2 regions of the Pseudomonas sp. A39 genome follow, and region 1 is predicted to be linked to the other one. Evidence: predicted binding sites of a transcription regulator. Region 1 holds the regulator's gene; the other holds the start of a gene.
What was found. The regulator sigma-54, encoded in region 1, starts transcription at its own class of promoters, with help from an activator protein. The targets are predictions, from matches to a motif close to ANTGGCATNNANNTTGCTNT.
Positions count from the first base shown of each region.

Region 2: glnA (type I glutamate--ammonia ligase) is a predicted target of sigma-54. The motif match lies at 1,229-1,248, and genes of this name have one in related genera.

Region 1 is NZ_JBYVMD010000038.1:15,530-18,948, forward strand. It holds gene lptA (lipopolysaccharide transport periplasmic protein LptA) at 1-241, shown strand, start outside; gene lptB (LPS export ABC transporter ATP-binding protein) at 241-966, shown strand; gene AC3ZU9_RS24065 (RNA polymerase factor sigma-54) at 1,152-2,645, shown strand; gene hpf (ribosome hibernation-promoting factor, HPF/YfiA family) at 2,808-3,113, shown strand; gene ptsN (PTS IIA-like nitrogen regulatory protein PtsN) at 3,124-3,419, shown strand, end outside.
Region 2 is NZ_JBYVMD010000051.1:33,048-36,466, reverse strand. It holds gene glnA (type I glutamate--ammonia ligase) at 1-1,128, opposite strand, end outside; gene thiI (tRNA uracil 4-sulfurtransferase ThiI) at 1,463-2,917, shown strand; gene typA (translational GTPase TypA) at 3,057-3,419, shown strand, end outside.

The DNA of each region.
Region 1 (3,419 bases):
CGATACCGGTCCGATGAAGGGCTACGGCAAGACCATCCAGTATCACGCCCAGCAGAACCGCATCGTACTGATCGACCAGGCGAAAGTACTCAGCCCGGACGGCAACTCCACGGAAGGTGAAAAGATCACCTATGACACCGTGAAACAGATCGCTAACGCCGGTCGCGCCAATGGCAACAAGGTCACTGCACCTCGTCCACGGATCGACATGGTCATCCAGCCGAAGAAGAAGGCCGAGTAATGGCAACCCTGAAAGCCCAGCATCTGGCCAAGGCCTATAAAAGCCGTCAGGTCGTGCGCGACGTCAGCCTGTCGATCGACAGCGGCCAGATCGTCGGCTTGCTCGGCCCTAACGGCGCCGGTAAGACCACCTGCTTCTACATGATCGTCGGCCTGGTCCAGGCGGATCAGGGCCGCGTGCTGATCGACGACCTGGACGTGAGCCACCAGCCGATGCACGGCCGCGCCCGCGCCGGTATCGGCTATCTCCCGCAGGAAGCGTCGATCTTCCGCAAACTGTCGGTCGCCGATAACATCATGGCCATCCTCGAGACCCGCAAGGAGCTCGACCGTGACGGCCGTCGCAAGGAGCTGGAAAGCCTGCTGCAGGAGTTCCACATCAACCATATCCGCGACAACCTCGGCATGAGCCTGTCCGGCGGTGAGCGTCGCCGTGTGGAAATCGCCCGCGCCCTGGCCACTGCGCCCAAGTTCATCCTACTGGACGAACCGTTTGCGGGCGTCGACCCGATCTCGGTGGGCGACATCAAGCAGATCATCCATCACCTCAAGGCCAAGGGCATTGGCGTGCTGATCACCGACCACAACGTCCGTGAGACCCTCGATATCTGCGAAACAGCGTATATCGTCAACGATGGCCAGCTGATCGCCGAAGGTGATTCCGCCACCATCCTGGCCAACGAGCTGGTCAAGGAAGTGTATCTGGGTCACGAGTTCCGCCTGTAAACACCGTGGTGTCACGGCTGTTCGCCAAGGTGCGCGGGAGTCAATGAAAACCTCCGGATTTTTATTGTTACCGCGCTCTAGGCAAAGCCCCCGACATCAGGCATATAATTTGCTTATGTTTGGCGCTCACGCGCCCTGTCGTGGATGGCGCATTGCGCCGGCGAATAAGGTGTTAAGCCCCTGCCATGAAACCATCGCTAGTCCTGAGAATGGGCCAGCAGCTGACGATGACACCGCAGCTGCAACAGGCCATCCGCCTGCTCCAATTGTCGACCCTGGACCTGCAACAGGAAATCCAGGAGGCCCTGGAGTCCAATCCGATGCTCGAACGCCAGGAGGAAGGCGACGACTTCGATAATGCAGACCCGCTGGCCGATAATATCGAGCAAAAACCCAATCCCGACGTGCAGGAACCCTCCTACCAGGAAACCGCCCCTACGGTGGATAACCTTGAGGAAGGCGAATGGAACGAACGCATTCCCAACGAGCTTCCGGTCGACACGGCCTGGGAAGACGTCTACCAGACCAGCGCCAGCAGCCTGCCCAGCAATGACGATGATGAGTGGGACTTCACCACCCGCACCTCCGTTGGCGAGAGCCTGCAGAGCCACCTGCTGTGGCAACTGAACCTTGCGCCGATGTCGGACACCGATCGCTTGATCGCCGTGACCCTGATCGACTGCATCAACAATCAGGGTTACCTGGACGAGACGCTCGAAGAAATTCTTGAAGCCTTCGATCCGGAGCTGGATATCGAGCTGGACGAGATCGAAGCCGTCCTGCACCGCATCCAACAGTTCGAGCCCGCCGGCATCGGCGCACGCACCCTCAGCGAATGCCTGTTGCTGCAATTGCGCCAGTTACCGGCCAAGACCCCCTGGCTCGCCGAAGCCCAGCGCCTGGTGACCGATTACATCGACCTGCTGGGCAGCCGCGACTACAGCCAGTTGATGCGCCGCATGAAGCTCAAGGAAGACGACCTGCGCCAGGTCATCGAGCTGGTACAGAGCCTCAACCCGCGTCCTGGCTCACAAATCGAATCGAGCGAAGCCGAATACGTGGTTCCCGATGTGATCGTGCGCAAGGACAACGAGCGCTGGCTGGTAGAGCTGAACCAGGAATCGGTGCCGCGCCTGCGGGTGAACCCGCAATACGCCGGCTTCGTACGTCGCGCCGATACCAGTGCCGACAACACCTTCATGCGCAACCAGTTGCAGGAAGCGCGCTGGTTCATCAAGAGCCTGCAAAGCCGAAACGAAACCCTGATGAAAGTCGCCACCCAGATCGTCGAGCATCAGCGCGGCTTCCTGGAGTACGGCGACGAAGCGATGAAACCGCTGGTGCTGCATGACATCGCCGAAGCGGTCGGCATGCATGAATCAACGATTTCCCGGGTGACCACGCAAAAATTCATGCATACCCCTCGGGGTATTTATGAACTGAAATACTTTTTCTCCAGCCACGTCAGCACCTCCGAAGGCGGTGAATGCTCGTCCACGGCGATCCGCGCGATCATCAAAAAACTGGTTGCTGCTGAAAATCAGAAAAAGCCATTGAGTGACAGTAAGATCGCTGGTTTACTGGAGGCACAAGGCATTCAGGTCGCCCGTCGAACCGTCGCCAAGTACCGCGAATCCCTCGGGATCGCGCCTTCCAGCGAGCGTAAGCGTTTGATGTGACGGACGGGCCACAGCGTTCCGGGATGCGTTTTAAAACTCGCCGAGCGGCGATCAGCCTGTTTTTAACGCAGCGTGATCGACGCGCAGGCAGTTTTAAAATGCAGACCAGTGGCGGGTATTCCTACCCGTCGCGTTATGCACTGGCAACGAAGGAGAAGCTGTATGCAAGTCAACATCAGTGGACACCAACTGGAAGTTACCAAGCCCCTGCGTGAGTACACCGAAAGCAAGTTGAACAAGCTTGCGGGGCATTTTGACAAGATCACCAACGTGCAGGTCATCATGGAGGTCGACAAGCTCAAGCAGAAAATCGAGGCCACCCTGCATGTTCCGAATGCCAAGCTCGTCGCCAATGCGGAACATGAAGACATGTACGCGGCGATCGACTCGCTCTACGACAAGCTGGACCGCCAACTCATAAAGCATAAGGAAAAGAATCTGCACCTGATGCAAGGTACAGGTCGTTAACTCTCCCCCCATGATCCGACTTGAAACCATCCTGACCCCCGGCCGTTCCCTCGTGAACGTGCCGGGCGGCAGTAAAAAACGCGCCCTCGAACAAATTGCCAACCTGATCGGCCGTGAAGTGCCCGAACTGGATACGCAAGCTGTGTATGAGGCACTGATTGCCCGTGAAAAACTTGGCTCGACCGGTTTTGGCAACGGCATCGCCATTCCCCACTGCCGCCTCAAAGGCTGCGAGACTCCTGTCAGCGCCCTGCTGCACCTGGACGCCCCTATCGATTTCGACGCCATCGACGGTGCCCCGGTCGA
Region 2 (3,419 bases), on a different contig from region 1:
CATGACCAGGGCAGCGAAGGCCAGGTATGGGTTGGCTGCTGGATCCGGGAAGCGGGCTTCGATACGGCGAGCACGAGGGCTGGACACGTAAGGAATACGGATCGACGCGGAACGGTTACGTGCCGAGTAGGCCAGCATTACCGGTGCTTCGAAACCTGGGACCAGACGCTTGTAGGAGTTGGTCGACGGGTTGGTGAAGCCGTTCAGGGCCTTACCGTGCTTGATGATACCGCCGATGAAGTACAGGGCAGTGTCGGACAGGCCGGCATAACCTTCGCCAGCGAAGGTGTTCTTGCCATCTTTGGCGATGGACAGGTGAACGTGCATACCCGAACCGTTATCGCCGTACAGAGGCTTAGGCATGAAGGTAGCGGTACGGCCGTAAGCAACGGCGGTGTTGTGTACGCAGTACTTCAGGGTCTGTACTTCGTCAGCCTTGGCAACCAGGGTGTTGAACTTCACACCGATTTCGTTCTGACCGGCAGTGGCCACTTCGTGGTGGTGCACTTCGATGACCAGGCCCATGTCTTCCATGGCGTTGCACATGGAGGTACGGATTTCGTGGTCGTGGTCGAACGGCGGAACTGGGAAGTAGCCCCCTTTGATACCTGGACGGTGGCCATGGTTGCCGCCTTCCACGTCTTGGTCGGACATCCAGGAGCCTTGTTCGGAGTAGATCTTGAACATGGAACCGGAGATGTCGGACTTGAACTTAACCTGGTCGAAGATGAAGAATTCTGGCTCTGGGCCCACGAATACGGTGTCACCGATACCGGTGGACTTCAGGTATTCCTCGGCACGCTTGGCGATCGCACGTGGGTCGCGGTCGTAGCCTTGCATGGTCGAAGGCTCGATCACGTCGCAGACGAGGATCAGGGTTGGCTCTTCGGTGAACGGGTCAAGTACGGCAGTGCTGTCGTCCGGCATCAGGATCATGTCGGAGGCTTCGATGCCTTTCCAGCCGGCGATGGAGGAACCGTCGAACATTTTGCCTTCTTCGAAGAAAGCATCATCCAGCGCATCGCGAGCCGGCATGGTCACGTGGTGCTGAGTGCCTTTGGTGTCCGTGAAGCGCAGATCAATCCATTTAACGTCATGATCTTTGATGAGTTGAACCGACTTCGACATAGTGTCCTCCGGGTGGCTTCGGGCTGGGGTAGTGGAGTTAGCCCTTAGAATGTGGGTGATGCCGGCGCGGATAGTCCGCCATGGCAACCTGCCTCACAAGAGAGCAAATTGCATGCCAGTGCGCCAACATGGGTTTTTTGCTCCAAAAACGCCCCTATAACGGTGCATTGCGACAAAAGCGCAAAAAACGCGCACCTCAATGTGGCGCAAAAGCGCGCAAATGCACCTATTTAGTGCGTAGCGCTTGTTGTGCATATTAACTGGTTAAACCTTGAGCGATTTCCGCTATAATCCGCGCCCCCCTTTTTCAGCAGGCCCGGCGCGCGCTGTTTCCATGAAATTAATCGTTAAAGTCTTCCCCGAGATCACCATCAAAAGCCGACCGGTACGGACGCGTTTCATCCGTCAGTTGGCCAAGAACATCCGTGCCGTGCTCCGCGATCTGGACCCGGCTGTGGTGGTGAACGGCGTGTGGGACAATCTCGAGCTGGAAACCCGTATCACCGAGCCCAAAGCCTTGAAGGACATGACCGAGCGCCTGAGCTGCATGCCGGGCATCGCGCATTTCCTGCAGGTGGATGAGTACCCGCTGGGCGACTTCGACGACATCACCGAGAAGTGCAAGCAGCACTATGGTCAGTCACTTGAAGGTAAGATTTTTTCGGTGCGCTGCAAGCGTGCCGGCAAGCACACCTTCAGCTCCATGGACGTCGAGAAATACGTCGGCAGCAAGCTGCGTCGCGAGTGCGGCGCCGCCGGAATTTCCCTGAAAGCGCCGCAAATTGAAGTGCGCATGGAAATTCGCGACCAACGGTTGTTTGTGATCCACAGCCAGCACGACAGCATCGGCGGCTACCCGCTGGGCGCCCTGGAACAGACCCTGGTCCTGATGTCCGGCGGTTTCGATTCCACGGTGGCGGCCTACCAGATCATGCGCCGCGGCCTGATGAGCCACTTCTGCTTCTTTAACCTGGGCGGACGTGCACATGAATTGGGCGTGATGGAAGTCGCGCACTTTATCTGGAAGAAGTACGGCAGCTCCCAACGCGTGCTATTTGTAAGCGTGCCCTTCGAGGAAGTGCTGGGCGAAATTCTCGGCAAAGTCGATAACAGTCATATGGGCGTAGTTTTGAAGCGTATGATGTTGCGCGCTGCGTCCCGGATTGCCGACCAGTTGCAGATTGATGCGCTGGTGACTGGTGAAGCGATCTCCCAGGTCTCCAGCCAGACGCTGCCGAACCTGTCGCTGATCGACTGCGTCACCGAAAAGCTGGTGTTGCGCCCGCTGATCGCCAGCCACAAGCAGGACATCATCGACCTGGCAGAAGAAATCGGCACCGCTGACTTTGCCAAGCATATGCCTGAATATTGCGGGGTCATCTCGGTGAACCCCAAGACCCACGCCAAGCGCAACCGCGTGGAGTACGAAGAACAACAGTTTGATATGGCGATTCTGGAGCGTGCGCTCGAGAACGCCAAGCTGGTCCCGATCGATCGCGTTATCGACGAACTGGGCCAGGATGTGCAGATCGAAGAAGTCAGCGAAGCCCTGGCCGGCCAGATCGTCGTCGACATCCGTCACCCGGATGCCGCCGAAGATGAGCCGCTGGAAATCGCCGGCATCGACGTACAAACGCTGCCGTTTTATGCATTGAACGCGCGTTTCAAGGAACTGGATAACAGCCGTCAGTACCTGCTGTATTGCGACAAAGGCGTGATGAGTCGCCTGCATGCCCACCATTTGCTCAGTGAGGGGTATGCCAATGTGCGCGTTTATCGACCGAGCTAAGAGCCCGGGGCTGTTTGCCTGTGGCCTGCGTCACCGGCCCCCCGACTCTGCCGTCAAGCTGTAACGGCAAGGCCTGACTCTACTGTTAATCGCTGCCACGACCTGTCAGCACACCGAATCCTCTGATCGAGATACACAAGTGATCGAAAATCTACGTAACATCGCCATCATTGCTCACGTTGACCATGGTAAAACCACCCTGGTAGACAAACTCCTGCGTCAATCCGGCACCTTGGAGCGCAACGAGCTCAACGACGAGCGCGTGATGGACTCCAACGACCAGGAAAAAGAGCGCGGTATTACCATCCTGGCTAAAAACACCGCGATCAACTGGAACGGCTACCACATCAACATCGTGGATACCCCGGGCCACGCCGACTTCGGCGGCGAAGTAGAACGCGTAATGTCGATGGTTGACTCCGTTCTGCTGCTGGTTGACGCTCAAGACGGCCCTATGCCGCAAACCCGTTTCGTGACCAAGAAGGCTTTCGAAGCCGGCCTG